3 regions of the Saccharothrix syringae genome follow, and region 1 is predicted to be linked to each of the others. Evidence: riboswitches for the same ligand, from Rfam matches in the RefSeq annotation. Region 1 holds a riboswitch; each other region holds the start of a gene.
What was found. A riboswitch is a leader RNA that binds a small molecule or an ion and turns the genes downstream of it on or off. The one in region 1 is predicted to bind cobalamin.
Positions count from the first base shown of each region.

Region 2: linked by a shared signal. The riboswitch ahead of cobN (cobaltochelatase subunit CobN) and the one ahead of EKG83_RS34370 (CbtB-domain containing protein) in region 1 are both predicted to bind cobalamin.
Region 3: linked by a shared signal. The riboswitch ahead of EKG83_RS23245 (prenyltransferase/squalene oxidase repeat-containing protein) and the one ahead of EKG83_RS34370 (CbtB-domain containing protein) in region 1 are both predicted to bind cobalamin.

Region 1 is NZ_CP034550.1:8,291,899-8,295,128, forward strand. Features, by position in the region: gene EKG83_RS49275 (hypothetical protein) at 1-99, opposite strand, end outside; gene EKG83_RS34360 (group I truncated hemoglobin) at 232-603, opposite strand; gene EKG83_RS34365 ((2Fe-2S)-binding protein) at 712-1,368, shown strand; cobalamin riboswitch at 1,417-1,591, shown strand; gene EKG83_RS34370 (CbtB-domain containing protein) at 1,623-1,808, shown strand; gene EKG83_RS34375 (CbtA family protein) at 1,818-2,549, shown strand; gene EKG83_RS34380 (HAD family hydrolase) at 2,641-3,230, opposite strand, start outside.
Region 2 is NZ_CP034550.1:2,486,608-2,489,837, reverse strand. Features, by position in the region: gene cobN (cobaltochelatase subunit CobN) at 1-1,843, opposite strand, end outside; cobalamin riboswitch at 1,879-2,014, opposite strand; gene EKG83_RS11705 (hypothetical protein) at 2,022-3,029, shown strand; gene EKG83_RS11700 (precorrin-8X methylmutase) at 3,026-3,230, shown strand, end outside.
Region 3 is NZ_CP034550.1:5,362,303-5,365,532, forward strand. Features, by position in the region: gene EKG83_RS23240 (hypothetical protein) at 1-128, opposite strand, end outside; gene EKG83_RS23245 (prenyltransferase/squalene oxidase repeat-containing protein) at 242-1,651, opposite strand; cobalamin riboswitch at 1,736-1,876, opposite strand; gene EKG83_RS23250 (cytochrome P450) at 1,965-3,224, shown strand.

The sequences.
Region 1 (3,230 bases):
GACACCCGTGAGCACGAGCAGCGCGCCGGAGGCGGCCAACGCGCGCCGGTAGCCGGTGTCGCCCAGGTGCCGGGGACCGGTGTGGTCGGGCTCGGGCACCGCGCAGGTCAGGCGGCGCAGGTCAGGCGGCGCAGGTCAGGCAGCACGGCCGGGCGGCGCGAGGCAGTGCGAGCCGCGCGACGTGGGCCGGGCGGTGCGCGCGGTGCGGCGCCGGGCGGGTGGCGCCCCGGGTCAGGCGGCGGGTGCGGCGGGGGCGACGATGTCCGCCGACAGCGGGGCCACCACGCCGATGATCTCCCCCACCGTCTCCGCGGGCACCCCCGCCGCCGCCAGCGCCTCGGCCAGGTGGCCCGCCACGAGGTCGAAGTGCGCCTGCCCGATGTTCATGCCGCGGTGCACCTCCTTCATCGAGCGCCCGGTGTACTCCTGCGGCCCGCCGAGCGCGGCGGTGAAGAACTCGACCTGCCTGCCCTTGAGCCGGGACATGTTCGTCCCGCTGAAGAACGGGGCCAGCCCCGGGTCGCCCAGCACGCGCCCGTAGAAGTCGTCGACCACGCTGACCAGGGCTTCCTGGCCACCGATCCGGTCGTAGGTGCTCGTCATCCGCGCCCCCCGGGGTGAGTGGGAGCCACCAGTGCACCGCGGCGGCGTTGCCGCGCCGTCAACCCCGCGTCGCCATCGTGAAAACCCCGGGGCGGCAGACTGGGCCGCGTGTCCGAGTTCGCCGATGTCCTGGCCACCCTGCGGCAGGTCCGCGGCCTGAGCCCGTTCTTCGCCCTCGACGTCGGCCGTCCCGACCCGGGCTGGCACGACGGCGCCGCGCTGCTGGGAGGCCCCGCGCTGCCCGACGTCCTCGGGCGGATCGCCGACCGCTACCGCACCGGCGAACCGCGGGTCGCCGCCTCGCTGTTCTTCCTGGGCTACTCCGCGCGGCTGCTGTGCCCGGTGGTCGCCGCCCGCGTGGTCGGTGGCGCGGTGCCGGACGTGCGGCCGGCGAACCTCTGGTGGCGTTACGACGAGGACGGCCTGCGGGTCCGGTTGAAGGAGCCCGTGGCGGGGGTGGGCGTCGCCGAGCCGCTGGCGCCGGTGGTGGGGGCCCTGCGCGCGGTCACGCCGGTGGCGGCCGGGTTGCTGTGGGGGAACGCGGCGTCGTCCGCGGCCGGGGCGCTGCGGACCGCGGCGCGTGCCGGGGTGGCGACCGCGGAGCAGTGCGTGGCGCTGGGCGAGGAGCTGTTCGCGGAGCCGCCGCTGCGGGGGACCGGGGTGTTCGTCCCCTTTCCGGGCGAGGTGGTGTTCCGGCGGCGCAGCTGCTGCCTGTACTACCGGCTCGACGGCGGCGGGAAGTGCGGTGACTGCGCGTTGACGTGAGGCGCACGACAACTCTTCCGGCCGGTTGTGCCGCCGGGCGATCGACATCTACGGTTCGCAGGCCGCAGTGGACGGGAAGCCGGTGGGAATCCGGCGCGGTCCTCGCCACTGTGACCGGGGAGCCAACCCGCCGAGCACGTCACTGGTCGCACGCGCGGCTGGGAAGACGCGGGGACGGTGTCGATCCGGGAGTCAGGAGACCGGCTGCGGCACGAGTTGTTGTTGACCTTCCACGAGGTATGGAGGAGGCCGTCATGACGAGCCCCGCGCAGTCCGTCCCCGTCCACGTCCCCAGGTGGGCCTACGCCGTCGCGCTGGTCGCGCTGCTGGTGACCTGGCTGGTGCTCCAGGAGAACGGCATCGCGCTCGGCCACGCCGCCGAGACCGTCCACGAGTTCTTCCACGACGGGCGCCACGCGCTCGGCGTGCCCTGCCACTAGGCGCGCCGGGTGTCCGCTTACCGGAGTCTGCTGCTGCGCGGGATCGGTTCGGGCGGGTTGTCCGGGCTGCTCGCGGGTCTGGTCGGGGTGCTCGTGGTGGAGGCCCCGATCCGGGCGGCGCTGGCCGTCGAGGAGGCGCGGCCGGCCGAACCGGGTGCCCACGACCACGGTGAGGTGTTCAGCCGCGGCACCCAGGTGGTGGGTGGCGCGCTGGCGGCGGTCGTGGTCGGGCTCGCCGTCGGGGCGCTGTTCGCCACCGCCTACGCCGGGGCGCGGCACTGGTTCCCGACCAGGGCGCCGTTCACCCGGGCGGTGTGGCTGTCGGCCGCGGCGTTCGGCGTCGCGGTGCTGCTGCCCGCGGTGAAGTACCCGGCGAACCCGCCGGGGGTCGGCGAGAGCACGACGGTGGAGTACCGGACGGTGCTCTACCTGGGGTTGATCGCGGCCGGGCTGCTGGTCGTGCACGGCGCGGGCGTGCTGGTCCGGCGGTTGGCGCACCTGCCGGCGCCGGTCCGGGCGGCCGTCACCGCGGTGGCCGTGGTGGCCGCGCTGGCGGTGCTGCTGGTGGTGTTCCCGGCGACGCCGGACGACGTGCCCGCGGACGTGCCGGCGGGCCTGCTGTGGGAGTTCCGGCTGGCTTCGCTGGCCGAGCAGGCCACGCTGTGGCTGGGCCTCGGCGTGGTGTTCGGCCTGCTGGTCGACCCGGCGGTGCGGGTGCGGAGGCGGGTGTCGGCTCTTTAGCCGGGGACACCGGGGTTCGGCGGGTCCCAGCGGTCCGCCGAACCCCGGTGGGCCCGGTGAACCGGCGGGGCTTCAGCGGTCCCCCGGCCCCTCAGCCGTCCAGCAGCGGGGCGAGCGTCGTCAGGTCGACGCCCACCAGGGAGTCGCGGAACACGCGGCGCTCGCCACCCGGCACCTCCACGTCGCACGGCACCACCAGCACCGTGCAGCCTGCCGCCACGGCGGAGGCCACGCCGGTGGGCGAGTCCTCGACCGCCACGCACCGGGTCGGGTCGACGCCGAGCAGGCGGGCGGCCCTCAGGTACGGCTCGGGCAGCGGCTTGTTCAGCCCGTCCACCTCGTCACCGCAGACGGTCACGTCGAACAGGTCGCGACCGATGGTGTCCAGCGCGACCTCGGTCAGGCCCCGCTCGGTCGAGGTCACCAGCGCCATCGGCACGCCGGACGCCCGCACCGCGCGCAGCGCCTCCCGCGCGCCCGGCCGCCACGGCAGGCCGGCCCGGAAGACCTCCTCGGTGCGCCGCATGATCCACGCCGCGCCGTCCTCCAGCTCCTCCTCGGTGGGCGCGTCGACGCCGACCTCGGCGAACAGCATCGCCATGGTCCGGGGGACGCTGGAGCCGACCATGGCGTGACGGGTCTCCAGCGACAGCTCACCGCCCAGCTTCTCGACGAACTCGA
Region 2 (3,230 bases), 5.1 Mb from region 1:
TGGCGGCCTGGATGAGGGTCCAGATCTGGGCTCGGATGGCCGGGAGCTTGGCCGGGTCCATGGCGGCGATGGTGCCGTGCTCGTCCAGGAGTTGTTCCAGGCGGGCGATGTCGCCGTAGCTGTCGGCGCGGGTCATGGGTGGTACCAGGTGGTCCACGAGGGTGGCGTGGGCCCGGCGCTTCGCCTGCGTGCCCTCGCCCGGGTCGTTGACCAGGAACGGGTAGATCAGGGGCAGGTCGCCCAGGGCCGCGTCCGGTCCGCAGGACGCGCTCATGCCCGCGGTCTTGCCGGGGAGCCATTCGAGGTTGCCGTGCTTGCCCACGTGGACCACCGCGTCGGCCTGGAACTCCTGTTCCAGCCAGCGGTAGGCGGCCAGGTAGTGGTGGCTCGGGGGGAGGTCCGGGTCGTGGTAGATGGCGATGGGGTTCTCGCCGAAGCCGCGCGGGGGTTGGACCATCACGACCACGTTGCCGGAGCGCAGGGCGGCCAGGACGATGTCGTCGCCGTCCACGAAGAGGGTGCCCGGCGCTTCGCCCCAGTGCTCCTCCATGGCTTCGCGGAGGTCGGCGGGGAGGGTCTGGTACCAGGTCCGGTAGCGGGTGGCGGGTAGCCGCACCGGGTTGCCCTTGAGCTGTTCCTCGGTGAGCCAGTCGGGGTCCTGGCCGCCGGCGGCGATGAGGGCGTGGATCAGGGCGTCGCCGTCCTGGTTGTCGACGCCGGGGAGGTCGGTGCCGATGTCGTAGCCGCGTTCCCGGAGCGCTTCGAGCAGGCGGACGACGCTGGCGGGGGTGTCCAGGCCGACGGCGTTGCCGATGCGGGAGTGCTTGGTCGGGTAGGCCGAGAGCATGATCGCGATCCGGCGGTCGGCCGGGGGGACGTGGCGGAGCCTGCCGTGGCGGACGGCGAGGCCCGCGACGCGGGCGGCCCGCTCCGGGTCGGCCACGTAGACGGTCAGGCCGTCCTCGTCGACCTCCTTGAAGGAGAACGGGACGGTGATGATCCGGCCGTCGAACTCGGGGATGGCCACCTGGGTGGCCGTGTCGAGCGGGGACAGGCCGTCGTCGTTCTCATCCCACGCGGTGCGGCTGGTGGTCAGGCACAGGCCCTGGAGGATGGGGACGTCGAGGGCCGCGAGGGCGCCCACGTCCCACGCCTCGTCGTCACCGCCGGCGGAGGCGGTGGCGGGGGTGGTGCCGCCCGCCGCCAGGACGGTCACCACCAGGGTGTCGGCCTTGCGCAGCTCGGCGAGCAGGGACTCGTCGGCGGAGCGCAGGGACGCGCAGAAGATCGGGAGCGGGGTGCCGCCCTTGGCCTCGATGGCGTCGCACAGGGCGTGGACGAACGCGGTGTTCCCGGCCACGTGGTGGGCGCGGTAGTAGAGCACCGCGATGGTGGGGCCGGTGGGGGTGGTGCCGGTCTCGCGGTCGAGGATCCCCCAGGTGGGGGCCGGTTCGGGGGCGCTGAAGCCGTGGCCGGTGAGCAGGACCGTGTCGGACAGGAAGTCGTGCAGCTGGGCCAGGTTGGCCGCGCCGCCGTGGGCCAGGTAGGCGTGCGCCTCGGCGCAGACGCCGGCGGGCGCGGTGGACAGCTCCATCAGCTCGGCGTCCGGGTTCTGCTCGCCACCCAGGACGACGACCGGGCGAGGGCCGGCCAGGAGGTGGTCCAGGCCCTCCTCCCACGTGCGGCGGCCGCCGAGGATGCGGACCACCACCAGGTCGGTGCCCTCCAGCAGGGCCGGGAGGTCGTCGACGGTGGTGCGGGCCGGGTTGGCCAGGCGGTAGTCGGCGCCGCTCGCGCGGGCGGACAGCAGGTCCGTGTCGGAGGTCGACAGCAGCAGGATCACGTGCGGGCTCCATCCCTCGGGGGTCCTCGCCCCAGGTCGTAGGGGACGGCTGGGCGGAGTTCCTGACTCCCGGGGCTTCCCCCGGTCACAGTGGCGGGACCGCGCCGGACTCGCACCGGCTTCCTCCTGTTGCTTCGCCGTTCGGAGGCCACCCTAACGGGCGGTTAGCATCCAGCCCATGTCCACCGACCGAGTTCGCCCGGACGCCTGCCCCGGCGCCGTCGACGTGCACCGCGCGGCCGACGGCGGGCTGGCGCGGGTGCGGGTGCCCGGCGGCACGCTGAGCGCCCGTCAGCTCGACGTGCTCCGGGAGGCGGCGCTGGAGCTCGGGGACGGGTTCCTGGAGTTGACCTCGCGGGCCAACGTGCAGGTCAGGGGCTTGGCACCGGGGGCAGAGGTCGAGCTGGGCGCCCGGTTGCGCGAGGCGGGGTTGCTGCCCTCGGTGACGCACGAGCGGATCCGGAACGTCGTGGCCGCGCCGCTGGAGGACAACCAGGCCCTGGTCGACGGGATCGACGCGGCGCTGTGCGCGGTGCCGGAGCTGGCCGGGCTGTCCGGGCGGTTCCTGGTCACGGTCGGTGGCCCGGTCAGCGGGCTGGGTGGCGACATCGGGCTGGTCGGGGACGCGTTGTTCCTGGCAGGCCACGATTCAGGGGTCCGGGTGGACGACCCGGTGGCGGCGGTGGTGACCGCGGCGCGGTTGTTCCAGCAGGTGCGCGGCGACGCCTGGCGGCTGTCCGAAGTGGACGGCGGTGTGGGGAGGATCACCTCGGCTTTCGGGACCGTCGTCGACGAGCGCCTGCCCGCCGTTGTGACGCCGGTCATGCCCGGACCGGTCGGGGCGGTCGTCGTGGCCGGGGTGCCGCTGGGGCGGTTGGACGCGCGGCTGCTCGCCGGGGTGCCGGTGCGGGTGACGCCGTGGCGCAGCGTGGTGGTGCCCGCCGGGACCGACACGAACGGGTTGTTCACCTCGCCGGACTCCCCCTGGCACGGGGTGAGCGCGTGCACCGGGCGGCCGGGGTGCGCGAAGTCGTTGAGCGACGTGCGGGCCGACGTGGCCCGGTGGGTCGGCACGCCGCACGCGGGGCGCGTGCACTGGTCGGGCTGCGCGCGCCGGTGCGGGCGGCCCGCCGGGGACGTGGTGGAGTTCGTCGCCACCGACGACGGGTACGAGGAGATCAGGTGACCAGCTACGTCAGGGACGGCGCGGAGATCTACCGCCGGTCGTTCGCCACCATCCGGGCCGAGGCCGACCTCGACCGGTTCCCCGCGGACGTGGCGCGGGTGGTGGTGCGGATGATCCACGCGTGCGGCATGGTCGACCTGGTCGACGACGTGGCCTTCTCGCCGGGCGTGGTGCGCGGGGCGCGGGAGGCGCTGCTGGGCG
Region 3 (3,230 bases), 2.9 Mb from region 1:
TCACCGGGCGCGCAGCCGGTCCGCACCCCGCCCAACGACCCGAAGTCCACCACGACGCTCACCCCGGCGCAGGACGCGGCCCAGGCGGCGGGGGAGAGCAGCGCCGGAACGGTGACCGCGATCAGCACCGCCGACGAGGCGGCGAGGCCGCGGGAGGTCGCTCGCGGACGCCGGTGTGCCGTTGCCGCGCGGGCGGCAGCCGTGACCGGTATCGCCGACGAGGCCGCGAGACCGCGTGAAGTCACTTCCCGACCCCGGCGTGCCGCTGCCGCGCCACCACCAGCAGCAGCGCACCCGCGGCCAGCAGCAGCGAACCCAGCCACGTGGCCGGCCCGACCGGTACGCCCGTGCGGGCCAGCTCCCGCCCGCCACCGGCCGCCGCCACCGCGGTCGTCGTGGTCGTGGTGTCCGAAGTGGAGGCCGCCGGGGTCGTGGAGGTCGGTGCCACCGGGCAGTCGAGCACCGGCACGCCGGTCACCGCGCCCTCGGCCGACAGCTCGGCGTAGCCCACGCCCACCAGCCCCAGCACGGCCTGCGCGCTCGCGGCCTGCGCGGTCGCGGCGGTGAAACCGGTCCGGTCGTAGGCGATCGCACCGCGGTCCGCCCCGGCCGCCGAGCAGCCCTGGGCCAGCCCGGCGAGGAACGCCGCCGCCCGGTCCGCCTCGGCGGTCCGACCACCCGCGCGCAGCGCCTGCGCCGCGAGGCCGGTGCTGTTGGCGTTGCCCTCGTCGTCCTTGCCGTCCTCGCGGAACCCGCCGCCCGGCTGCTGCTGCCCGGCCAGCCAGGTCAGCGCCTCGGCCAGCGCCGCGTCGTCCGCGGGGGTCCGGTCCACCGCCAGCAGCGCCTGCACGGCCATCGCGGTGGTGTCCACGTCGGGCACGCAGGGCTCGGCCAGCAGTTGCACCGGGAAGCCGGTGCCCGGGCACCGCGTGCCCAGCATGAAGTCGACCGCGTTGCGCGGCGCGCTCTGCCGGCGCTCCAGCGCCAGCACCGCGAACGCCTGGGTGAAGCCGTTGGAGAAGTCCTGCGGGACGTCGGAGAACCGCCCGGAGGGCGCCTGCAGCGCGGTCAGGCCCGCGATCAGGTCGACCCCGCCGAAGTCGGTCGGGTCCAGGCCGCGCACCTGCACGGCCAGCGCGAGCTTGGCGTACGAGCCCGCGTAGGAGGTGTTCGGGTCGCCGAAGTGCAGGTAGGTCGCGACGGTCTCGGGCCGGGCGAACCAGGCGGTGATCGCGTCCGCGCGGTCCTCGGCGACGCCGGCGGCGGCGAGGGCGAACAGCGCGTCCAGGGTCAGGCCGTGGTCGACGAACCGGGTGCCGCCGTACTCGGTCTCCAGGTGGTCGCCGTCGACGAGCCGCCGGGCCAGCCACCCCGCCGCGGCGGCGGCCACGCCCGCCTGGGCCGCGCTGGCCGAACTCGCGTTGGCCGAAGCCGCGTCTGCTGGAGCCGCGCCGACGGGAGCCGCGTCCGCCGGAGTCGCGCCGACGAGAGTCGCGTCCGCCGGAGCCGCGCCGACCAGAGCCGCGTCCGTCGACGACGTGCCCGCCGAAGGCGCGTCGGCCGGCGGCTGCGCGTGGGCGTGCGGCGCGACCAGCAGCGCGGCGACGGCGGCGACCGCGGCGGCGGTCCGTCTGATCGGCCTGATCGGCATGTTCGACCTTTCCGGGCGCGAGGCGCGCGAGCGGACCCCGGACGGCCTTCACCCGGGCTCCGACCCGCTGACCTCGACGGTGTCTGGAGCGTGCCGCGCGTGGCGGGTGTTCGGGCTCGTCCCGGGCCGGGACCTACCGTTGCGGGCCAGCGCCGGACTTCGACCGGCTTCCCCCTGTTCACGCGCGATTGCCGATCGTCTGCCACCGACCACGGTGTGTCAATCCGCCTGTGGCGCGATGCTCGCCACCCGCGCATGCGGTTACCGTTCGTCGATTCGATCTGGGGACGGACTGGGGAACGAGGGGTGTGGGATGGCGACTCTGGCGTCGGTGCGCGAGGGCCTGGTGGCGTGGGTCGCACGGCGTTCGGCGACGCGGTGGATCATGGGCAAGATCGGTTCACGGGCGTTGTCGCTGCTCCCGGACCGTGCGCTGGTGCCGCTGAAGCGGGACGGCGTCGAGCCGGTGGCGGAGCTGGAGCGGATGCGGGAGTCCGGGCCGGTGCACCGGGTGCCCGTGCCGTTCGGCATTCGCGTGTGGTTGGTCACGGGCGAGTCGGAGGCCAGGGAAGTGCTTTCCGACACAGCGGCGTTCAGTAACGATTACACCCGCCTGGGCGCGGCGGTGGGGCGGCTGGAGCAGTCGCCGGGTGGTCTCGGGTTCGCCGACCCGCCGGACCACACCCGGCTGCGCAGGCTGCTGACGCCGGAGTTCACCATGCGCCGGCTGTCGCGGCTGGTGCCGCGCATCGACGAGATCGTCACCGAGCGGCTGGACGCGATGGAGGCCGCGAAGGGGCCGGTGGACCTGGTCAAGGAGTTCGCCCTGCCGATCCCGTCGCTGACGATCTGCGAGCTGCTGGGCGTGCCCTACGACGACCGCGACCGGTTCCAGCAGCTCGCGGCGGCGAGGTTCGACCTGTTCGGCGGCGCCGGCCAGGCGCTGGGCGCGATCTCGGAGTCGCTGGAGTACATGCGCCACATCGTGGAGCGCGAGCGCCGCTCGCCCGGCGACGGCCTGATCGGCATGATCATCCGCGAGCACGGCGACGCGGTCGACGACGCGGAGCTGGCCGGCCTGGCCGACGGCGTGCTCACCGGCGGGTTCGACACCACCGCGAGCATGCTGGCGCTGGGCGCCTACGTGCTGCTGCGCGACGACGAGGCGCGTGCCGCCATGCGCGACGACGACGCGGCGGTCGCCCCGCTGGTGGAGGAGCTGCTGCGGCACCTGAGCGTGGTGCAGGTGGCGTTCCCGCGCTTCGCCCGCAACGCCCTGACCGTGGGCGGGCAGCGGATCGAGGAGGGCGACGCGATCGTGGTGTCCCTGGCGGCCGCCAACCGCGAGGGCACGCCCGGGTTCGACCACACCCGCAAGTCCTCGTCGCACCTGGCGTTCGGCTACGGCGCGCACCGCTGCGTCGGCGCCGAGCTGGGCCGGATGGAGCTGCGCGCGGCGTACCCGGCGCTGCTGCGCCGGTTCCCGAACCTGCGCCTGGCCGAGGACCGCCCGGTCTTCCGGGCCGCCTCCATCGTCCACGGCGTGGACCGGCTCTTGGTCCACACGCGCTGAGCGCCC